DNA from 3 places in the Trichococcus sp. genome. Region 3 is predicted to be linked to each of the others. Evidence: a T-box and tRNA genes for the amino acid it is inferred to sense, from the RefSeq annotation. Region 3 holds a T-box; the other regions hold tRNA genes.
What was found. A T-box is a leader RNA that pairs with one kind of tRNA and senses whether it is charged. The one in region 3 lies ahead of argS (arginine--tRNA ligase), so its partner is inferred to be a tRNA-Arg.
Positions count from the first base shown of each region.

Region 1 (8,061 bases), on a different contig from region 3:
CTTGAGATTGGGTCGTGATGCCTTCTCCTCAGTTGAACGGGCTCTCACCTGAATTGCAGTTTCCGGTAATGTGCTTTTCTCCGAGCAGCGGGTCCTCGTCGGAAGTGACGAACCCTTACGATTTCCAACTCTGGAAAGGCCGGCTCTAACAGAAGAAAAGCGGTACCCGCTATCCTTTTTTGCTTCAAAAGGATGGCAGGTACCGCTTTTTAATTTAGTTTAAGTCTTCCCCGTTCATGGCGATGACTTTTTTGTACCAATGGAACGAGTCTTTGCGTTTGCGCTCGAGCGGTTCGTTTTGCGAAATGCATTCGTAGATTTTGAAGTCCGTAGGGTTGAAATTGCGGATTGTTTCTGCGTTGAATATGGCGATCACCTCTTTGCGTTTGGTAGTTTGAGTCTGTTTGTGGATACTTGCGTACGCTGTTTTTCTGATAGTCATCATTATACTGGATTAAGCCGATTTGAGGAAGGTAGCTTTGTTCGAGCTGTTCTGGGTGTCGTCACATCAATGGCGAGATGCGTTCCGCATGGCCTTGATTTTCACCCATGCGCCAGTTGATTTTTTTTGCGTACAACTCCAATTTTTCTCTGCGTGTGCAATACCTATCATAATCTCCGAATCTAAACCAAATAAAAGAAGCCACTTCAATTGAACGAAGCAGCTCCTCCTGTTTAAAACTATTTCTGCTGATTGTGTGAATCCTTATTCATAAAAATCGCTTGTATTGCCGTATTTTTCATCCAAGCTGCCACTGAACCAACGGCCGTTCAGGACTTTGGAAAGTAAGGCTGCTTTTTCTTCTTGGCTGATCGTTGTGTCTGCATCTATGGCGTTAAGGATGTCTTCGTAAGTGAAATTGTTTTGTCCGATTTCTGCCGTTGCGTTTGACTGATCTGCATTCAGGAATAAGATATCTCTATTTTCTTCTGTCCACTCTGTCCATTCAGGAAGTGTGTCACTATTTGGATCTCCATTTTTGATTAACTGATAGATATAACTCTGGAACCATTCACTAAGCTCGATGGCACCTTCTGATGCGTAGGCATCGCCGACTAGACCTGCATAGTTCTGGTTATCGGTATCTAGCAATGGCACAAATACGCCGTGGAATGATCCAAATTTAGCCATATCTTCACCAACCACAGCCGCATCTTCTCCGAAGTTGATTTCCATTCCGTAGATCGGTGCATCATATTGTTTGTTCATCTTTTCAGCTGATTCTTCCAAATTGAATAAGCTGTACAATTGTCCACCATATTGGTTTACAAAGTCGTATTGGGCTGCAATATTTTCGTCTGTATCGATTGAACCATCCGCAATGTACTTCCCAAAGTATGGGTCAAAACGTCCAAATAAAGAGAATTCATTTCCTCCTGTCAGCATCAATAACGGTACTGCATTGTAGTTTTCTGTAGCAAATCCTTCTTCAGGTATCACAGTGCCATCATTGTACAAATGGGGGAAGACGCTCATTCTGATGCCGGCGTTACCCATTAAACTCACAAGACGATCGCCTTCTAGTCCCAACAAATAATCTTTGACTTCTGGATTATCCTCCAGAAGCCATTCACGGGCTTCTTCTTCAGTCCCTTTCAGGCCATCTTCTACTACGAGTGGTGCAATTGCCTGCGCAAATACTTCTTGGCTATTGTCTTCATCCGCGATTGTCATGCCTCCGCTAAATGAAATAGCTTTATCAAATTTACCTTCGAATAATGGAGAAATCAACATTGCCATCACATCTCGACCACCTGCAGAAAAACCGGAAACCGTTATGTTTTTGCTGTCTCCACCGAAATTCTCGATGTTTTCACGAATCCAGTCAAGTGATTTTGCTAGATCCAACATGGTATAATTTCCAGAATTCTCTTCTTTTGTTCCAGTCTTCAAAGCGGGTAGTGGATTGAATCCTAACGCACCCAAGCGGTAGTTTACGGACACGACGATTGCATCCTGATTGCGTGCAAAAGATGCTCCTGAGATTTCCTGTGCCTTTCCAGTCTGGTTATTTCCGCCATGTATGAAGACCAACACCGGTAAATCTTCCTTCTCATTTTCTGGTCGGTAGATATCCAAGTTCAGGGCACTTTCTGAACCGACTACTCCATCAGCACTCAGTTGAAGAGCTACATCACCTGGTTCTGTTGTATCCAATATATCGGACCATTCCTCAGGATCAGTCGGTGCTTGCCATCGATTTTCTCCCGAGGTATCTCCCCCATAAGGCACGCCTAACCATTTATAGACACCGTCTTCACTTACCCCCTGTACCTTTCCGAACTCCGTTTCACGAATGATTGCCTCGTTAGACTTTTCTGAAACCTCCGTTTGTTGAACGTCACCCGTCGAACTTGTATCCGCTGTCATTCCGTCGTTCGAATTACACCCACTTAACACAAAACTTAACAGTGCGACACTTAACCCCATCCTGAATCGATCTCTTCTCATTTCTTTTTCCTCCTTAAAATAAAAAAATACCTAAACTCATCCCGAGAAATTCTCGAAATAAATTTAGGTTATGCCCCTTACGGGTAACATTCCTGTGCTTATATTGTATTATAACACGATATCAACAAAAAGCAATAGCGCTTACATTGTTTTTGAAACCAGCAACTATCAAAGCCAGTCTCTACCAAGAAGATTCACAATCCGCTGTCAGACTTTTTTCAGTTATCATTTGTCAGAGCAACTCGCTTTCCTTTAGTCCAAATGAAGTCAGTTTTTTTTCGATATGCCTCTTTTTTGCATACCGCAGCAAGGTGGAGTAATTGATATTGTATTTTTCACGGGCATTTGTGACGACAGTTCTCACTTCAGATTCGCCAATCGGCAATATGATGGGTTCATTGATGATGAGATCGACCAACAGTTTTTCCAGCTTCGGCAAGTGGTAATTGCCTTCAACTCGATTCAGGGGGGCATCTACATACAGGCGATTGACGATGATGTTTTCCTCGCGGGGCGATATATAGATGTCATATATCCCATTATCCGGACTGAGATAGACATTTGGATACTGTTCTTTCACAAAATGAAAAACGGAATGCTGCGCATCTGCATCCACTTCCAAAATGATATTTCGCGACTGGTACACATGCTCCGTGAGATCCGACAGCCATTCCGTAGGATATATGGAAAAATTGACATAAGGATACTTGTCTTGGATTGCCTGAGCCAGATTCTGCATCTTTTCAGTTTGCTCCGGCAGGAACGCTTTTTTACCTTGCAAAGCATACATTCCCCTCTTCGGAGTGTAAATGACGCCCGCTTGCTTCAAATGATAAATACGCCAACGCAAGGTAGTAACTTTTATATCCGGTTCAAAAGTTTGGTAAAATTCCAGAAGTTGTTGCGTCGAAACCGGCTGATTTTGTTTAAAGAAGCCTTCCAATTCAGATAATTTAAATGCAGAAGACATTTTGGCTTCCCCTTCCATCTAATAATTGGGTCAAAACTCAGAATTGACCCGTTTATTAGATTTTAGCACAACCCAACAATTGGGTCAAAATTACGTTTTGACCCAATTGTTGGATTCAGTACTGCGGGGTGGTTTTGGTGTTCTCCGGTGAAGGATCTCTCATCGGAGTTGCGGTTCCCGGTAATCGTCTCTCCTCCTGTAGGCGAACGCTGGCCGGAGCTGGGGTGGTTTGGGTCAGCAATTCCTCCGGCCAGCCACACCTTACCGGAGGTGGCAGCCATCCTGCGCGCCCCAGCTCCGGCGTAACGGGCACCCACCCATTTCCGCAACAAATTTATTCATTTTTTAAAATGATATTGCATTTCCGGCGTATTTATGCGAATATAGTCATTGTAATCGATTTTATATCAATTACAGGAGCCCTTGTGGTTCCAGCTTCTGTTTAATCCCCCCAAGGTTAAATAGACAAAGCTCAGCTTCGGCTGAGTTTTTTTGCGTTCTGGGGTCAATTTAGCGCAAATAGTCGGGAGACTTATCTATTCTCTAGAGATAAGTTGTGCTATGATAGTGCAAGTACGTTTTAAAATATAGGAGTGAATACACATGGTATTACCGAATTTCGAGGAAAATCTGCAAAAATACGCCAAACTGTTGGTCTCGAAGGGGATCAACGTGCAAAAAGGCCACACAATCGTCGTCAACATCGACGTCGAGCAGGCACCGTTCGCGCGTCTGTTGACGAAGGAAGCCTACGCGTTGGGCGCCGAGGAAGTCATCGTCAAGTGGACCGACGATTTCGTCACCCGCGAAACCTACCTGCACACGTCCGAAGAGCGCATGACGAACGTTCCGCAGTACAAGATTGATGAAAGTCTCGACATGATCGAAAAGAAAGCCAGCCGCCTATCGGTACGCTCGGCCGATCCGGATGCGCTGAACGGCGTCGACGGCAAGAAGCTGGCTGCTGTCCAAAAAGCCAACAACGTCGCCTTCGATACGCAACGCATCGCTACCCAAGCCAACAAAGTGAGCTGGACCGTCGCTGCCGCAGCCGGCGCGAAATGGGCGGCCAAAGTCTTCCCGGATTTGGCGACGGAAGAGGAACAGGTCGATGCTTTGTGGAACGAAATCTTCAAGACTTGCCGCGTCTACGAAGCCGATCCTGTGGCTGCCTGGGATGCGCATGAAGCGCGCTTGCTGTCGAAAGCCGATGTGCTGAACGCCGAGCAATTCGATGCGCTGCATTACACGGCCGCGAACGGCACCGATCTGATCGTCGGGATGCCTGAGAACCACATCTGGGAAAGCGCGGGCAGCGTGAACGCGCAGAACGAGAAGTTCATCGCCAACATGCCGACTGAGGAAGTCTTCAGCGCGCCTGATTTCCGCCGCATCGACGGCATCGTCAAATCAACGAAACCGTTGAGCTACGCCGGCAACATCATCGACGGCATGACGTTCCGCTTCGCGGGCGGCCAAGTGACCGAAGTGACCGCCGAAAAAGGCGAAGAAACGATCCGCCGCCTGGTCGAAGAAAACGACGGCGGCCGCAGCCTCGGCGAAGTCGCCCTGGTTCCGGATCCATCACCGATTTCCCAATCCGGCATCGTCTTCTTCAACACACTGTTCGACGAAAATGCTTCGAACCACTTGGCGCTGGGCTCGGCTTACGCATCAAGTGTTGTTGGGGGTACCGAAATGACCCAAGAAGAGCTGGCTGCAGCCGGCCTGAACCGCTCGACTACGCACGTGGACTTCATGATCGGCTCTGCTGATATGAATATCGACGGAATCCGCAAGGACGGATCGGTGATGCCGATCTTCCGCAATGGGGATTGGGCGTTTTAAGAGTTAGTTGTTAGTTTGATCGATTGGCCTCCCGGGGACGGGAGGCTTTTTGTGTTTGTGGGGGCGGGTTCGCCGGAGCAGATGCCTTCGAGGAGGCGTCAGCTCCGGTAAGGATCCGCTCACCGTTGATGCGCGTGCCGCATAGCTATCAGCTCCGGCCAACATTCCTTCACAGGAGGACAGCTATTACCGGAAACCGCTACTCCGGCGAGTGGAGCTTTCGCCGGAGGTAATGGCGCCACAACCTATTCTACGGTTAAGACCCTGCTTGCCGGAGATGGTGCCCGTAAGCGTTCGGCAGCTCCGATAAGGACGCGCTCACCGTTGAAGAGCGTGCCGCAAATCTGCTAGCTCCGGCTAACATTCGCCCGCAGGAGGAAAGACTATTACCGGAAGCCCAACTCCGGTGAGAAGCCCGTTCACCGGAGAAAAGTCCTAGCTCCCGTAAAGGTTGTCCTTGCCGGAGTAGGCGCTCGGCCGAGATTGGCCACCTCCGCCCAGCGCTTGTTCGCGGGAGGATAGCCTCCGCATCCACGCCCAGCTCCGGCTAACATTCCTTAACAGGAGAAAGACTATTACCGGAAACCACTGCTCCGGTGAGCGACCCTTTCGCCGGAGGTAACGGCACTACACCCTGTCCTACGGTTAAGACCCTGCTTGCCGGAGCTAGCGCTCGGAAACGTTCGCCAGCTCCGATGAGGACGCGCTCTCCGTAGAAGCGCATGCAGCAAATCTGCCAGCTCCGGCTAACATTCCTTCGCAGGAGGACAGCTATTACCGGAAACCCCTACTCCGGCGAGCGGTCCTTTCGCCGGTGGTAATGGCGCCGTTTTCTCATTATTAAGAATTCGTAACGGTACGGTACTTTTCTTTCGTTCTGTTTTTGGATGGGCTATAATGTGGGTAGAGAATGGGACAAGTTTTCACGAAAGCAGGGTGTTTATCGTGGTCGATCGAAAGAAACGGATGGAACAGTTCGAGGAGGTTTCACAGGCGGTGGAACCGGAAAAACCGTCTAGCATGAGTTGGCTGTATATTTTCGGGGCCGTTGTACTGATTTTTGGCCTTACTCTGCTCTTCCAACAAATGAGCGGTACGACGGATGGCGAAGTCCGGCCGGCCGATATTGAGAGTTTGCAGGCGGAAATCGCTGAGCTTAGAGGGACGGTCTCGGATTTGGAAGCGCGCATCGAGGCGTTGGAAAATGAATGAGGCCAGAATGTGATGAACCCCGGGTAGAAATCGAGCATTCAGAGAACTAACACTAAGCGGACGCTTTTTGTCCGTATGTGATAATCAGCTTAGGCACAGATTTCTGGGAGTCAGCACACGTTTTAGAGGGCAGCTGATTGGCTGCCTTTTTTGGATTTTCGCCAACATTTGCTGACTCGAGGAATTTTTTTCAACTGGATGTAGAAATTGCACGCATTAAGTGATACAATGAATAGTGTTCTGTTGGTCCTATAGCTCAGCGGATAGAGCACTCGTTTCCTAAACGAGGTGTCGGAAGTTCAATTCTTCTTAGGACCGTCATATGAATAAAAAAAAACGAACTTCCGACAATTTTTTATGTTGTCGGAAGTTCTGTTTGTTTTGGCGTTGATTCTTTTTTCGCTTCAGTGTGGTCGTCGGAAGTTAGGCATACTTTTCTTCTTGAATCGCCGACTGATGCGGGCGGTGTCGGCTGTTCGGCGTCTTTCGTTTGACGTTCAGCAAACTGATTCAGCTTTCGTCGACTGTTCAGCGTCCTTCACTATGCGTTCAGCAAACTGATTCAGCGGTCGTCGACTGTTCGTCGTCCTTCGCTTTGCGTTCAGCAAACTGATTCGGCTTTCGTCAGCTGTTCGTCACCGTTCACTTTGCGTTCGACCGACGCCGATCAAACAATAAAAAATCGGATATCCTTCGCGGGTATCCGATTTTTTTGCGTATAGTATAAGTGTTGGATCAATTCTTAATGGAAGATAGCGAAGCTGGCGGATCGGAAGCAAAAAAATCCGGCTACCCATTTGATCTGGATAGCCGGATTTTTATGGTTTCTGGACGGATGGTAAAACACCTATTCGGTTTGCTAAAGCGGAGCTCCCTATTCATGTACCGAAATCTCTAGCTGTAGCGGATGTTTGAATCCCTCTTCCAAATAATATGCAAGTTCCTTTTCTAATTCGCCCAACAGTTTTGTGTCTTCGATGGCATGTAATATGGCGTAAGCCTTCTCGATGTACTCGGAGCTTTCTTTTGATTCTGCCGTTTTTTGCAGGATAATCCCTTTTCTGGAATAAGCAATCGCCAGTTGGTTGTACTTTTGATATTTTTTGCATAAAGGTATCACTTTTTCCAAGTAGTCGAGCGCTTCAGAATATTGTTGATTATAGATCAGCAAGATAGCCAAATTAATATTCACATTGACCAAAGTAACTTCAGCTTCCTTCATACTGTGGTAAGGTTCCAATTGTTTGCTTACTCTTTTACCAATGTTCACGGCAACCTCACTCGGGAAAATAAACAGAATGTAGTTTATCAAGCGGATATCCAATAAATACCACTTATCAAATTTATCCATACGCTCCCAAATTTTTTTGGCAAAGAATTGTGCCTCCTCAACATTTTGGGTTGTATTCAAAATGATTAGGCTTTCGCATGCATAAAAAAGGTCTCTTATCAAATAGTCTTCATCTTCTTGTAAATAGGCACTTATCTCATCCCGAAGCAACTTCAGATCATCAAAATGATTAAAATTCACCGATAAAAATTCATTGATTATTTTTTCCTTTGTGGTCAAACTTTCCTT
Region 1 covers NZ_JBSQPW010000026.1:7,189-15,249, forward strand. Annotated here, with positions in the region: gene ACTCCX_RS08455 (hypothetical protein) at 215-445, opposite strand; gene ACTCCX_RS08460 (carboxylesterase family protein) at 707-2,452, opposite strand; gene ACTCCX_RS08465 (DUF6577 family protein) at 2,685-3,422, opposite strand; gene ACTCCX_RS08470 (aminopeptidase) at 4,026-5,270, shown strand; gene ACTCCX_RS08475 (hypothetical protein) at 6,168-6,482, shown strand; tRNA gene ACTCCX_RS08480 (tRNA-Arg) at 6,728-6,800, shown strand; gene ACTCCX_RS08485 (helix-turn-helix domain-containing protein) at 7,357-8,061, opposite strand, start outside.
Region 1: it has a tRNA-Arg gene. The T-box ahead of argS (arginine--tRNA ligase) is inferred to sense a tRNA for this amino acid. The anticodon was not compared.

Region 2 (8,061 bases), on a different contig from region 3:
TTATATACAGCGACCTCTTTGTTGATTTTTTTGATGAATTTGCTTAAAGTCGTGCCTGGGCCGACTTCCACAAAGGTGTCCACTCCCAGTTCAACCAACTTGCGGACGCTGTCTTCCCAAAGTACCGGCGATTCGATCTGACGCACTAAAAGGCCCTTGATGGCGTCTTTCGCTACGATCGTCGCTTCGGTATTGCCTACGACAGGTATCCTCGGTTCACCCACGTTCACCTCAGCCAAAGCCACTTCCAACTTTTCCGCTGCAGGATGCAACAGTGCTGTATGGAAAGGACCGCTGACGTTCAACGGGATAATGCGCTTCACGCCTTTGGACTCAAGAATTTCGATGGCTTTATCCACGCCTTCGATTTCTCCGCCGATAACAATCTGCGTCGGCATGTTGTAGTTGGCAGGCGCGACATAGGCTGTCTCGCTCGCTTCCCGGCAAGATTCTTCGATGACAGAACGTTCCGCATTCATGACGGCAGCCATTTTCCCACGGCCTGCCGGCACAGCTTCGCTCATGTATTTTCCGCGTTTCGCTACGAGCGAAATAGCCTCATTAAAAGAAAAAGCATTGGCTTTCACCAGTGCTGTATATTCTCCGAGGCTCAATCCTGCAACAAAATCTGGCTGAATTCCCTTTTCAGCTAGTAATTGATCAAGGGCGTAGCTAACCGTTAAGATTGCTGGTTGTGTATATTCAGTTAAATGAAGCTTGTCATTCTCTTGGAAACATAATTCTGCAACATCGTAACCAAGTGTTGCTGAGGCTTCCTCAAAAACAGCGCGCACAACGGCATACTCGTTATAAAGTTCTTGACCCATACCGAAATATTGTGCACCCTGACCACTATAGACAAAAGCTGTTGCCATTATTTCACCTCTATAAATTTGTTACTCAGCCCACAATTTAGCTTGGGCCAAAATAACTTCTTTGCATTCCGTCATATACTCTTGTATGATCTCGTGACACGTTTGTTCCTTCGAAATCAAACCGGCGATTTGTCCGGCCATCATCGAACCGTAGTCTTTATCGCCATCAACAGTCGCTCTTTTCAGAGCGCCTTTGCCCATTTCTTCAAGTTTTGCCAAGTCCGGATTTTCCTTGCTTGTCTCTTCTTTTTCGACTTGCAGATATTCTCTGGTCAACTTATTGCGCAACACACGAACAGGATGTCCGGTAATCTGACCGGTAATGACTGTATCGATATCTTTCGCCTTGAGAATAGCATTCTTGAAGTTTTGATGTGCATTGGATTCTGTGGCAACTACAAAACGAGTACCTACCTGAACAGCAGATGCGCCCAACATGAAAGCAGCTGCCATCCCACGTCCGTCGCCGATACCACCGGCAGCGATGACTGGAATCGAAACGGCATCGACAACCTGAGGAACCAGGGCAAGTGTCGTTGTTTTCCCGATGTGACCACCGGATTCCATGCCTTCGACTACGACAGCGTGTGCGCCATCTTTCTCCATTCTTCTCGCTAAAGCTACGGAGGCCACTACCGGAATAACGGTGATGCCTGCTTCTTTGAATTGGTTCATATAACGGGCTGGACTTCCGGCGCCGGTTGTGACAACCTTAACGCCGGCAGCGATCACTGCTTCTACGATAGCATCGACATGCGGATTCAAAAGCATGATGTTTACACCGAAAGGCTTATCCGTCAATGCTTTCATTTTCGAAATTTTCTCATTCGCTACATCCACACTATCATGTCCAGTCCCGATAAGACCCAAACCACCAGCATTGGAAACAGCACTTGCCAAATCAGCATCCGCTACCCACGCCATTGCCCCTTGAATGATGGGATATTGAATACCTAATAATTCACATAATTCTGATTTCATACAAGGCCTACTTTCCTGCTACTGCTTATTCTGCTAATTGAGCGTCAACGTATTTAACTAAATCTTCAACAGTGTTGATGCCTTCGTCTGATTCGATTTTGATGTCGAATTCGTCTTCGATGTCGTTGATGATTTGGAATAAGTCTAAGCTGTCCGCATCTAAGTCTTCTCTGAAGTTAGTTGCTAATTGTACTTCTTCTACTTCTTTGTCCAATTGGTCCACGATAATAGCTTGAATTTTTTCGAATGTCATAATAAATTCCTCCAAATATGTTTTTTTTAGTTTAATGATACTACGATGGCTCCCCAAGTGAGGCCGCCACCAAATCCTGTCATCAGCACCTTATCTTTGGTGCCGAGTTGAATTTCCTTGGTTTGAACAAGCTGATCCAACAATATCGGAATGCTTGCTGCTGAAGTGTTGCCCGTTTCCGCAATGTTTGTGGCAAACAGTGAAAATGGCAATTTCACTTTTTTGCTGATTGCCTCCAATAAGCGCACATTTGCTTGATGAGCCAAAATCTTCTTCAGATCGCCATCAGAAAGATTTCCCTTCTCCATCACTTCGCGTATGACGCTTGGCACACTGCGAATTGCAAAATCAAAGATGGCTCTGCCATCCATCGTAAGGAAAGCTTGTTCCTTTTGCGAGGAGTCTCCATACGGATTTTCTACTTTCATCGTGTTCGCCACTAATGCCATATGGCGTCCACCATCAGAATGGATCGCTTCTGCAACGAAGCAATCATCTTCCGTTCGTTCCAACAACAAACCGCCAGCGCCATCCCCAAACAGAACAGCCGTAGAACGGTCTTCCCAGTTGACGACTTTTGACATTGTCTCAGCACCGATGATCATGCCATATTGATAGAGACCGCTCTGCATCATATGGAGACCGGTAGACAATGCGTAGACAAAGCCGGAACAAGCTGCATTGATATCGAAACAGAAAGCATTTACTGCGCCTATCTTTTCTTGCACTAAACAAGCAGTCGATGGGCTGAGAGCATCCGGCGTCATTGTTGCTACGATAATGAAGTCCAGTTGGTCTGCAGTGATTTTACCGTTTTGCAAAATTTTGACGGCCGCTTTGCTTGATAAATCGGAAGTATTTTCATCCTTCGAAATGTGTCGGCTGCGGATGCCTGTCCTTTTGCTGATCCACTCATCACTTGTGTCCATGATTTTAGACAGATCCTCGTTTGAGATGACCTGTTCAGGAAGATAGTGACCTGTTGCGCTAATCTTTGAACCCAATTTCATCAACCCTGTTCCTTGATATTTTGAACTAACCCAAATAAGAAACCGTGAAGATTGTTTAGGCCTTTCAGCAAAACTTTCACTTCCTGATCTTCCATATCGCGAATAGTATTTTTTACCATCTCTCTATGGAACTTATCATGAAGACGATACAGTAAGCGTCCTTTTTTGGTTAATCCTAGTTTTACGACTCTGCGGTCATTCTCCATCCGAATGCGTTCGACATACCCCTTTTTTACCAGAGCGTTTATGGCCACCGTCAAAGTTCCCGCAGTGATGTTCAATTTTTTTGCTACTTCAGAAGTTGTATGAGCTTGATACATGCCGATTGCCTCGACTGTATGCATCTCCTTGATGGATAAATCAGAAAACGTACTGACACGCAAAGCACGCTCTTCGATATCCAACACTTCACTGAAGACTGCTACGAGATATGAGTTAATTTTATCTATGGAATGATCCAAAGATAGCTCTCCTCCTTTCGATGCCCAATCAAACCACATGCGCTTGAAGGTCAAAATAGTTTGATGTTCAAACCTTTCGACTATCAAACTATATAAATTTTTATACAACCTGTCAAGCATTTCGATAATAATTTTTCTTTTATATCTTCCGTTATCTCTTCCGGTGCTGCAAGATTCATTGAATCCCTGCTACATTTAAAACGGTTACGTTGAACTGCAGGATAACCAGCTTGCTTGATATGGCATGCCACAACAAAAAGAAGCGACGATGAGGGCCGCTTCTTTTGCATATATGTATTAATCAACTTTAACAAATTCTTCAATGTCTTTGAAATTTACGATTGTTTTATCCTCGCAGATGTCTTTCATCGTGCCGGAGGACAAATCCCAGTAGATCTCTACGACGGCGCTATTTGTCAATAATTTCCGGATTACTCCTACCATTTCCTGCTTGCGGAAGGTAAATTTTATTTCGTCACCGATTTCAGGTCGTATAGATTCCTTGATGGCTTCGACGACTTCCAAAGCCTGCTCATACGATACGCCAAGCAGATTCGCAATACGTGAGTTGCTCGTGCCCTTACGTAATTCGCTCTCAATCATGGTTTTTGTTTCATCAGTAATATTTCGTACCATCTCCATTATCGCCTCACTTTTAAGAACCAGGAACTACAACACACTTACAAGTAGTAGTATACCACACTTTTCATCATTTAGCCTATTTTTCCAATTATTGCCTTTAACATCGAAACATATCTTTCATTTTATTGACAGCTGTCCGCAATTTCATTCTAAATAGGTATTAATTATCTGTTCAGTATGAGGTATAATAAGGATGTGAAGATTTTAACATTCTGTTTAGGAGGGATTTATGATGTTGAATGATCTGATTACGATACTGAAATATGAATACACGGTGCACCCAGGAGAATATTTCAATGTCGATACCTACTGGGTAAAAAACATGTCTGAAGTGAAGACTGTCATCATCGACCAGGATCATGTATTCACGAAAATGGTAAGTTTTTATCCCAAAAATTTTGTCATCTATTTGGAGCAGTTCCCTGACCAAAGCATCTATCGCACCAACTTTCCGCTGAAAAAAATTGATAACAGCGATTCGCATGAGGTTCTTTTCGACGAGACGACAAAAAATATCTTTGAATATCTGGATTGATTTCCGGATATCTTACAAGCCATTCTACAGAAAAAGACCGCTGCAAGGATAATAGTCCTTGCAGCGGTCTTTTCAATTATTTTTAGACGTCTCAAGAGAGATTCGAACTCCCGACCGTTCGCTTAGAAGGCGAATGCTCTATCCGGCTGAGCTATTGAGACAAAATGATTATTCGGCCAAACAAATTTGAAGAAGTTTCAAACCAGTGCCACAAGAAATGATTATACAGCAATCCGTTTAAATAGTCACCATAATTTTGACTATTTCCACAAAAAAATTTCACTGCTGCAACAAATAGATAATTATGTTTTGCTATCCATCTTCAGCACTGAACATCGCTCTGTGCCGAGAAAAAAAGCGTCACACCCGCTTCACAACGGATGTAACCCCTTCTCTGACAAGGACATTTGATCCTGAAAACAGATAGGACGTCTCAAGAGAGATTCGAACTCCCGACCGTTCGCTTAGAAGGCGAATGCTCTATCCGGCTGAGCTATTGAGACAAAATTTTGAGTCCTCAAAACGACTCACAACATTTAATATTATAGGCGATGACCAGCTTAAAGTCAATACTATTTCGTAGGAAGGTTTCGAGGTTTTCCTGCAGGTGAGCTCCTTATGTAAAAAAAAAAGTGATTTTCAGGCTGAGTACAGATTTGACTCAACCTGAAATCACAAATCATTCTGCGAAGAACGTATCCTTCACGGCTGCAGTGACTGCCAATTTGACATGCTCGTAGGTCAGTCCGCCTTGCACATACAAGAGATAAGGCGGTCTGATCGGCCCGTCTGCCGTCAATTCCAGGCTTGCGCCCTGAATGAAGGTTCCGGCAGCCATGATGACATCATCTTCATAACCGGGCATATAGGCCGGAATCGGTTTGACTGCTGCGTTAACCGGCGAATATTTCTGGATCGTCTGGGCAAAAGCAATCATCGCTTCCTTGCTCGGTAATGCGACCATCTGGATCAAATCAGTGCGGGGGCTGTCCCAAGCAGGGGTAGACGGTACGTTGCACTCCTCCAATAATCCTGCTGTATAGACAGCACCTTTCACCGCTTCGCCGACAACATGGGGCGCCAAAAATAAGCCTTGATACATCTCCAAAAGGCTGTAGAGTGAGGCGCCTGCTTCACGACCGATACCGGGAGTTGTCAGTCGGTATGCACACCGTTCAATCAGGTCCTCTCTGCCAGCGAGGTAACCACCCATCTTCACGATGCCGCCGCCCGGGTTTTTGATGAGGGAACCGGCAATCAGATCCGCTCCGACTTCAATCGGCTCAAGTGTTTCGACGAACTCGCCATAACAGTTGTCGACAAAAAAGACAACTTCCGGACCAACGTGCGGTCGGATTGCCGCAATCATCTCCTTAATTTCGTTTATTGTAAAGGAAGGTCTGGCTGCATAGCCACGTGAGCGTTGTATCGCGATTATTTTTGTTTTTGTACTGATTTTTCTAAGAACACTCGGAATATCCACTTTGCCGTCCGCAAGCAGATCGATATGCTGATAAGCGATGTTGAACTCTTTTAGGGAGCCGATTCCGTTTCCGGTCAAACCAACGATGTCCAACAACGTATCGTATGGCGTTCCGGTTACGTAGATCAATTCATCGCCGGGACGCAAGACTCCGAAGAGCGCAGTCGAAATAGCGTGTGTTCCGGAAATGATTTGCGGCCTGACCAAAGCGGCTTCAGCCTGAAAAATCTCTGCATAGACTTTCTCGAGCGTATCGCGGCCGTCGTCATCATAGCCATAGCCTGTGCTAGGATTAAAATGGTAATCGCTGACGCGGTGCTTCCGGAAAGCCTCAAGCACCTTGCCTTGATTAAATAAAGCCTTCTCCTGTATTTCTTTAAACACGGGCTGGATTTTGTTGTCCACTTTAACGACCAGATCCGCCAGTAGTTCTTCTTTATTCGTCACTTGCATCAGTTACTTTGTCTCCTAACCACTTTGAATTCGTTTTAGCATATCCTCTTAAGCGATATGCGTTTGTTTCCTCTATGTACTCAATGGATTCCACAAAGGTCTCTTGCTGCATCTTATTCATCGTCCGGGCTTCAGGGCCGCTTGCATCAATGTCCTTTGTATACGGAACCAACATTTTGGCGATTTCATCCCAGATGAAGTCCTTCAATCGGTTGATGTCGTCATCTTCAAGGGCAGAAATTACGATGTTCGGGAAGAGTCTCGGCTGGAAATCCGGGCTTGCAAGATCCCGTTTGTTGTAGATCGTCAACATAGGTGTCTTATCCATGTCCAAATCCTTCAACAATGCCAAGACGGTCTTCTCATGCTGATCGATGAAGGAAGTCGAAGCATCCACTACATGCAAAAATACATCCATATTGCGGCTCTCCTCCAACGTTGAATGGAAAGCATGGATCAACTGTGTCGGAAGGTCCTGGATAAAACCTACAGTGTCGGTTATAGTTGCCTGGAATTGATTAGGCAATGTCAGCTTCCTTGTCAAAGGATCCAGCGTTGCAAACAATTTATCTTCTTCCAACGTTGCTGCATCAGTCAAGCGGTTAATGACCGTCGATTTGCCTGCATTCGTGTAACCAATCAAGCCGATTTGGAAAACTTCGCTGGCATGGCGCTTTTCTCTTGCCCTTTGACGGTGAAGTTCTGTTTCTTCCAATGTCTTTTTGATTTCCTGCATCTGACTGTGTATATGTCTACGGTCGGTCTCGAGTTTTGTCTCACCCGGTCCTCTTGTTCCTATTCCACCGCCTAGACGGGATAAATTAACGCCTTGACCCATCAAACGCGGCAACAGATAACTCAACTGCGCCAAGGCTACCTGAAGTTTCCCTTCTTTACTGCGTGCGCGCATTGCAAAGATATCCAATATCAGTTGAACACGATCGATGACTTTGCAATCGACAGTTTCTTGGATGTTGCGCATTTGCTTGGAAGAAAGCTCCTGTTGGAAAATGACGGTATCTGCTTCTAATTCTGCACACAAATTCACTAGCTCTTCCACTTTCCCTTTGCCGATGACAGTGCGCGAATCCTTACGTTCCCTCTTTTGGGTCAATACGCCGACAACTTCCCCTAATGCGGTTTCGGTCAATTCAGCCAGTTCTCTCAGCTCATATTCAAAGGCTTCATCTGTTTGATTCGTCTGAACGTTAACCAAAATTACTTTTTCTTTCGTATTTTCCATAGAATTTCCAACTTTCTTTATACGTTCTTTATCATCCATCAGGCTAAGAACGCCTCGACTAAATCTTCGATTTTCTGCATATCATGGCTGTTCCGAACCAAATCAAACCAATGGATGCCGCTCAT
Region 2 covers NZ_JBSQPW010000012.1:25,265-33,325, forward strand. Annotated here, with positions in the region: gene fabD (ACP S-malonyltransferase) at 1-875, opposite strand, end outside; gene fabK (enoyl-[acyl-carrier-protein] reductase FabK) at 897-1,856, opposite strand; gene ACTCCX_RS04815 (acyl carrier protein) at 1,882-2,109, opposite strand; gene ACTCCX_RS04820 (beta-ketoacyl-ACP synthase III) at 2,136-3,119, opposite strand; gene fabT (fatty acid biosynthesis transcriptional regulator FabT) at 3,119-3,580, opposite strand; gene ACTCCX_RS04830 (hypothetical protein) at 3,878-4,216, opposite strand; gene ACTCCX_RS04835 (hypothetical protein) at 4,452-4,757, shown strand; tRNA gene ACTCCX_RS04840 (tRNA-Arg) at 4,845-4,918, opposite strand; tRNA gene ACTCCX_RS04845 (tRNA-Arg) at 5,187-5,260, opposite strand; gene ACTCCX_RS04850 (methionine gamma-lyase family protein) at 5,437-6,693, opposite strand; gene hflX (GTPase HflX) at 6,677-7,936, opposite strand; gene miaA (tRNA (adenosine(37)-N6)-dimethylallyltransferase MiaA) at 7,975-8,061, opposite strand, start outside.
Region 2: it has a tRNA-Arg gene. The T-box ahead of argS (arginine--tRNA ligase) is inferred to sense a tRNA for this amino acid. The anticodon was not compared.

Region 3 (8,061 bases):
GAAGCTGAGCGCGGCGGTTGCGGCAACGCCAATCAGGAAGAAACTTTTGAACAGCCGCATTTTCCATTTCGGATAATCACCGATCGTCCCGAGGATCGGGGCGAATAATGCGATAGCCAAAGTCGCGGCAGAGGTCGCATAGCCCCAATAAGAATCCGCCAAGTTTGGGGCAATCCCTTCCCCGGTCGTAATCGATTTATAGAAAAGCGGCAGAATGACCGAGGAGATTATGACAGAATAGGCGGAATTGGCCCAATCGTACATGATCCAACTTTTTTCCTGCAACGAAAAACTTTTCAGCATGGCTTCCGCCTCCATTCTTAAATGTGATAACGTTCTCATTTGTCTTTAATATATTTATATCAGTTGTCGAGAGATAGCACAAGCCTCAAAGCATTCGAGCATCCTATCTTTTCTCGAAAAAAGAAAATCATGGTAAAATTCAGCTATAGAGAACAGAATGGGGGAAGGGGAATCATGGGCAAATATGAGCGTCCGGAATATACAGTACTGCTATCCGAGGAGCCATTCGAGTTGCGGGAATATCTGGATTTCTACATCGTAGAATACGACAATGCCGCTGATCCGGATGTGGATAGCGGGTTCGGCACCTTGTTCCGCTATATTTCAAAAGACAATCAGGCGAACCGAAAAATCAGCATGACCGTGCCGGTAATCCAGGAGCTTTCGGATGACCGCACGAAGATGGCGTTTGTTGTACCGAAAGCGGAATGGGAGGATATTCCGCAGCCCAACAGTCCTGCGTTGACCGTCAAAAAATTCGCCAGCGGTCTTTTTGCGGTTATCCAGTACGGCGGGTATTCGAATGACCGCAAAGAAATGGAGATGCTCGAGAAGTTGACGCAATGGCTCCAACAGAAAAAATACCAGCCTGCTTCGAATTATATGTTGGCGTCATTCAACGCGCCGTTCGTGCCGTCGATTTTCCGGCATAATGAAATCATGGTGCGGATAGTGCCGGATCAACAAAACTATGAGTAAATACTGGACATTTCGGCGTTCCTTTTGTATCGTATCGGGGAACACACTCAGCAAAAAGGAGCTTAATGAATGAAAAATTTAAAAAGCGGCTTGAAGGGCTTGTTCGCTTTGTTGGCGATCATTCTGGCGGTATCGGTCAATGGGATTGATTCGCTTTTCGAGGATCAGACACCTGATTCTTCGATCAGCATCGCCGCCAACAGCTCGCAAGCAATTGAAGAAGGTACCCAAGATGCTATCCCGAAAAGTGAGCCGCAGGAATCGGCCGAAATAATAACCAGCAGCGGTGTCACGGAAGGGCAGTCCTATTCCACGAAAGACGAAGTGGCGGCCTACATCCACCAGTTCAATGAGTTGCCGCCCAACTATCTGACGAAGGACGAAGCCGAGAATTTGGGTTGGGACAACGCCGAAGGCAACTTGTGGGAAGTCACGGATGGGATGTCCATCGGCGGTGATTTCTTCGGCAATCGCGAGGGCTTGCTTCCGAAGAAATCGGGCAGGACCTATTACGAGGCCGACATCGATTATGAAGGTGGCTACCGGGGAGCGGAGCGCATCGTGTACTCGAATGATGGACTGATTTTTTACACGGATGATCATTACGAATCGTTCGAACAGTTGTACGGGGAGGGGGATTGATTGAAGATGGAAATCATCCGTTTGGAAGCCGGGAAAATGACCGACCGGAAAGCAACGCATGCTTATCTGAAAAAGAAATTGCACCTCCCCGAATATTACGGCAACAATCTCGATGCTTTGTGGGATTGTCTGAGGACCGATTTTTCCGGGAAAATGATCATCCTGGAAGATCCACAAACCGTTCAAAACCAACTCGGCGACTATGGAAACTCTTTGGTCCGCCTGTTCAAGGAAGTAGCAACGGCGAACTCCGACATCCGTTTTATTCTGGCTTATCCGCTCCAAAGTTGAACGTTGTAATAAGCTAGACAATGTCCGATTGTCAACCAAAAAATGAGACTGCAAGCAAAAAAGACGATTCGTCCAGAATCGTCTTTTTTGCGTTTTCCTCCCATTTCCGAACGAAAACATCTTTATTTGATTGTCAACCAAGCGTATAGTTGACTGTATAGGGTAGACAAGTAAATGAGGTGATCAGATGCAAAAAAGGGAAGTCAAAGTGTATATCGCTGTCAGTTTGGATGGCTACATCGCGCATTCGGACGGGAATATCGAGTGGCTAGACAGCGTCGCCAGACCGGATGAAGATTATGGTTATGCTGCTTTTATCGAAACGATCGATACAGTCATCATGGGACGGAAGACCTACGAAAAGGTGTTGTCCTTCGGTGGGGATTTCCCCCATGCAGGCAGGGATTGTTATGTCCTTTCCCGGACCGAGCGCGCTCCTGATGGTCAGGTCCGTTTTTTCAGCGGCCCGGTAGAGGAACTGTTGAACCAGTTCCGGAGCAGACCCGGCAAGGACATCTTTATCGATGGCGGTTCTGAAGCGATCGACCAGTTCCGTGAAAAAGGACTGATCGACAGTTATACCGTATCCATCCTCCCGATTCTGCTCGGCGAAGGGATTCCGCTGTTCAAAGAAAGCAAGAAGGAGCTGCCTTTGAAACTGGTGAAAGCAATCCCGTTCGATTCCGGTTTGGTGCAGCTCACCTACGAACCGATCGACGAATAAGAACTCAAACGCTCAAACATACTTGCTGCCTTCACGGATGCTCAGGTTGGACAGGCCGTCCTCATGGGCGGAAAGGAAGGCGCGCACCCAATCGGGATTCGTTTTGCTGAAGTCGCGCAGGCTCCAACCGATGGCTTTATTGATGAAGAATTCCTTTTGATTCAGGTTATTCTTGATGATTTCAGCCAGCAGGGAGGTATCAGTCTTTTCCTTGAAACCGAGCTGGTGATCGATGGCGACGCGCCGCAGCCAGATGTTGTCTTCAACGCTCCATTCCAGCAAAATCGGCTTGCATTCCGGATAACGTTGGACAATCGATCCAACAACTCCATCTAAACCATCTACGGTATCCCACCAAGATTTTGTCTGGATATATTGCTTCAGTTTCGGTAAGTCTTCCGGACTGAGGAGATTTTGGATCGCCAAAAGATAATCGACGCCTGCATACTGGAATTCACGTTCATCTCGCTCGAAGCACAAATCGACGAAATCGAAGTCGACGTTTTTATCTTTTTTTGCAGTCGTAAGAAATTTTTTATAGGCTGCTTTCCGCGGACCCGTTGAAATACCCAGGAACGGGAATTGATTCCGCATATAGGCCGACATCTGGGGGGCGCGTGCTTCATCGCGCAAGGCCAGCAAAGATTCAAAAATGCCATCATACCACATGGTGTTAACCTGCCTTTCTTAGGGGGATGCAATTCATAAGTCATTCATCATGATTACTTTAGAATAGTTTCCGGGAAAGTGCAATCATGACCCAAAGGAGGATACTATGGAAAAAAACAGAAAGTTCAACTGGACACGTAACGTGCTGATCGGAGTCGCTTTGCTGATAGCAATTGTGGCAGGTACTTTCTTTTGGTACGTAAACGATTACTATGAAGCGACAGCGATTGCGATTGAAGCGCTGCAGTCGGATGGAACGGTCACCGTTAGCGAAACCGATGACACGATTACCTTTGCGCCGAGTGGAGTAAATCCGGAGGAAGGCATCATCTTTTATCCGGGCGGAAAAGTAGAAGCAGAAGCCTATGCGCCTTTGTTGCGCAGCTTGGCCGATGTGGACTTGTTGGTGGTTATTGCCAAAATGCCTTTCCATTTGGCGGTCTTTGATGCGGACGCGGCGGAAGCGATCATGGCACAGGACGAAAAAGTTGAAGATTGGTATCTCGCCGGTCATTCCCTTGGCGGGGTCATGGCTGCCGGTTTTGCGGCTGACCAAGCTGATGCAGTCGCCGGCCTGATTCTCTTGGCAGCCTATCCGGCAAGTGACTTGAACGATGCGCCGTTTCCGGTCCTTTCCATCTATGGTTCGGAAGATGGAGTTCTGAACCGGGAAAGCTACAAAGAAGCGCAAGGGAAGCTGCCGGTTGACTATACGGAAATCGTGCTGGATGGGGGAAATCACGGCCAATTCGGCGATTATGGCTTGCAGAAGGGCGATGGGACGGCATCCATCAGCGCCGAACAGCAGCACCAACAGACGGTTGAAGCCATCACAGCATTCATCGAAAACAACCGCCAGTACTAGTGCAGCGGATCCAAAAATAAGTCTGATTACATGAAGGGAAGAAGAACATGACAGAAATAACGATGGCGAAAATGAGCCAATTATCAGAAACACAAAAAGAAGAGGTCAAAAAAATTTTCGTTTCCAGCTACTATAAGGATATGAAGGTGCTGCATCGCGATACTGAGCGCTTACTTGGCGGATTCCGCAGACTGCTGCAGGAGGACCTGATCCGGGTCGCGATGGACGGCGAGCGACCAGTCGCGATGGTGGGTTGTTCGACCAACCAGCGCCGTGCCATGGAAGTGAATAAAGAGGATTTTTTGGCTAATTTCGGGTTCATCTGGGGACACGTCGGTTATTTCAGTTTTCGCAAAGAATACGGCGAGCCACTGGCCATCGACGATGACACGCTCTATTTTGAATGCGTGGCGACGAATGAGGCAGACCGGCGTCAAGGAGTTGCCGGACAGATGCTGCTCAATCTGATCGAAACGGAACCTTACGAAACCTTCGCCTTGGATGTCGTCGACAGTAACGGACGGGCTCAAAGTGTTTACGAAAGGATTGGCTTCCGCGAAGTGCATCGCAAAAAATCCTGGATCGGAAAAATTTTCATGGATTACTCGGAAAGCATCTGGATGAGCCGTCCGAAGCATTTGCCGAATCCATCGGAATGATGAGGAAGTCAAAAATTCAATTAGACAAACAGGGCCGGCTTTGATATAGTAATACAGATAGTAATCACATTCATTGATGAAGAAAGTACTTCGAGCAATGTTCACAGCGAGCGGGGAAGGTGGAAGCCCGCAACGGAGTGAAGAAGGAAACGCACTTCAGAGAAAATGACTTGAAAACAGGCGCGGTCCTCTGTTCAACGGACGGATCGGGAAAGAGTCTGCGAGTAGCGTCGTTCGGTTTAGCCCCGTTAACGGTTCAAAAGGATAAACTAATCAGAGCCCATCTGTGTTGCTTTATCGAATTAGAGTGGTACCACGGATGTTCGTCTCTATTTTGCCAGGGCAGAATAGGGGCTTTTTTTATCGTTATCGCAGATTTGCAGTACCTACTGGAAGATAAGTGATCCATTCACCTTGTGGATAGGCAGAGGCATATAATAAAGGAGCAGAAAAATATGGACTATAAAAAGATTGTTGCTGAAGAGATTCAAAAGCTGGTATCGGAGCATTTAACTTACGACCAAGTGTACCAATTGCTGGAAGTACCTAAATATACAGAACACGGGGACGTTGCATTTCCGGCATTCGCACTGGCGAAAGCACTGCGCAAAGCACCGCAAGCAATCGCGGGAGATTTGGCGGCACAACTGAACCATCCTTACATTGCGAAGGTAGAAGCAGTAGGCCCGTACGTCAACCTTTTCCTTGAAAAAGCAGCCGTTACAAATGCAGTCCTGCATGAAATTGCTGCCGAGAAGCATGCATTCGGAACAGCCGATATCGGCAAAGGCGGCAATGTTCCGATCGATATGTCCTCGCCGAATATCGCGAAACCGATCTCGATGGGCCATTTGCGTTCAACAGTAATCGGAAATTCTTTGGCCAATATCATGAAGAAAGTCGGCTTCAACCCAATCAAAATTAACCACTTGGGCGACTGGGGAACCCAATTCGGCAAGCTGATCGTGGCCTACAAATTGTGGGGCAACGAAGAGAAAGTCAAAGCTGAACCGATCAATGAATTGCTGACTCTTTACGTGCGTTTCCATTCAGAAGCAGAAACAGACGATACTTTGAACGACGAAGCCCGCGCTTGGTTCAAGAAATTGGAAGACGGCGATGCAGAAGCTATGCATCTTTGGGAGTGGTTCCGCTCCGAATCGCTGCAGGAATTCATGAAAATCTATGATATGTTGGGAATCACGTTCGATTCCTTCAACGGCGAAGCTTTCTACAACGACAAGATGGATGAAGTCGTTGAGCTGCTGGACAAAGCCGGCATCCTGACCCAGGACCGCGGTGCAACCATCGTCGATCTGGAAAAATACAATCTGAATCCGGCTTTGATCAAGAAATCGGACGGCGCAACGCTGTACATCACCCGCGACTTGGCTGCGGCGATCTACCGCAAACGCAACTATGATTTTGCGATGTCCTTGTACGCAGTCGGCAATGAGCAAAGCAACCATTTCAAACAACTGAAAGCCGTTCTGAAAGAACTCGGCTATGATTGGGCAGAAAACATGCACCACATCCCATTCGGTCTGATCACACAAGGCGGCAAAAAATTGTCGACGCGCCAAGGGAAAGTCATCCTACTTGAGGAAGTCCTGAATGAAGCGACCGAGCTTTCCTTGAAACAGATCAACGAGAAGAATCCGACATTGGAAAATAAAGAAGAAGTCGCCAAAGCAGTCGGCATCGGTGCCGTCGTTTTCCACGACCTGAAAAATGACCGTCTGAACAATTTCGACTTCGATTTGGAAGAAGTCGTGCAATTCGAAGGCGAAACAGGCCCATACGTACAATATACAAACGCACGTGGCTTGAGCATCCTGCGCAAAGCGGCAGTTGAACTGGACACGACCGAAGCTGCTGATCTTGGTTTGGATGATGCGTACGCATGGGAAGTCGTGAAACTGTTGAATAGTTTCCCTGAAATCATCCAACAAGCCTACGAAAAATTCGAGCCATCCGTGATCGCGAAATACACGCTCCACTTGTCCCAAGCATTCAATAAATACTACGGCAACACAAAAGTGCTGGTAGAAGACGACCAACGCAATGCCCGCTTGGCATTAGTCCAATCCGTAGCCACAATCCTGCAAGAAGGCCTAAGACTCCTAGGAGTCCAATCCCCAGAAAAAATGTAGGATACGATGAATTGCGGTAGGGGGTGAGCACTAAGGGGACAAACACAAAGCGGACGTTTTTTGTCCGCGTGGGGTTGTCAACTTAGGCGGAACCCCCTGCAATTCAGAGTTCGACTAAGTAGAGCGAGATGAATCCCGCTCTAGGAATCGAGCACTAACGAAATTTAGGAACAGCCAGCCCGGTTTTGGCTGGATGGGCCTAAATAGCGTTAGGCGGAGATTACTGGGATTCAGAACGCGTTTGCGTAGGATACGATGAATTGCGGTAGGGGGTGAGCACTAAGAGGACATTACGAGAACGGCCGCTTTTTGGCCGTGACGTAATGTCAACTTAGGCGGAACCCCCTGCAATTCAGAGTTCGACTATGTAGAGCGAGATGAAAACCAAAACCGCCTAAAATTATGCACATAGTTTTAGGTTTTTTGAATTTTTCGAAACAAAAACAACAGAAGGAAGGGATAACCTGTGGATATCTACAGGAAGCTCATGGCTGATGAACGCGTAGTCTACCTAATGAAAGGAACACTTGTAGGTTTATCAGCCGGCTTTATTGTCAGCCTTTTCAGGTTAGGAATAGAATTTATTTTAGAAAGCGTAGTCGAAAGCTATCATTATATGCAGGAACAACCAATCTGGCTTATTCCTTGGGTGTTTTTTTCATTGGCAGCCGCGCTAATCGTAGGAAAACTTGTCAAAAGCGAACCCAACATCAAGGGCAGCGGCATTCCGCAAGTGGAGGGGCAAGTACAAGGAATTATTAGCCTTAACTGGTGGCCGGTGCTCTGGAAAAAATTTATCGGGGGTCTGCTGGCGATCGGCTCCGGCCTTTTCTTGGGCAGAGAGGGCCCTTCCATCCAATTGGGATCCGCAGTGGGACAAGGTGTCAGCAGTCTCACAAAAGGGGATGATGTCGAGGAGAAAATTTTGCTTTCGAGCGGTGCCGGCGCTGGTTTGGCTGCAGCTTTCAATGCTCCTTTGGCTGGCTTGATGTTTGTCCTCGAGGAAGTCCACCATAATTTTTCCCCTTTGCTTGCCATCACTACTTTCTCCTCCGC
Region 3 covers NZ_JBSQPW010000007.1:45,403-53,463, forward strand. Annotated here, with positions in the region: gene ACTCCX_RS03125 (MFS transporter) at 1-303, opposite strand, end outside; gene ACTCCX_RS03130 (SOUL family heme-binding protein) at 478-1,002, shown strand; gene ACTCCX_RS03135 (ribonuclease domain-containing protein) at 1,072-1,644, shown strand; gene ACTCCX_RS03140 (barstar family protein) at 1,651-1,935, shown strand; gene ACTCCX_RS03145 (dihydrofolate reductase family protein) at 2,123-2,659, shown strand; gene ACTCCX_RS03150 (DNA alkylation repair protein) at 2,672-3,328, opposite strand; gene ACTCCX_RS03155 (alpha/beta hydrolase) at 3,435-4,193, shown strand; gene ACTCCX_RS03160 (GNAT family N-acetyltransferase) at 4,241-4,852, shown strand; T-box leader at 4,917-5,186, shown strand; gene argS (arginine--tRNA ligase) at 5,308-7,005, shown strand; gene ACTCCX_RS03170 (ClC family H(+)/Cl(-) exchange transporter) at 7,493-8,061, shown strand, end outside.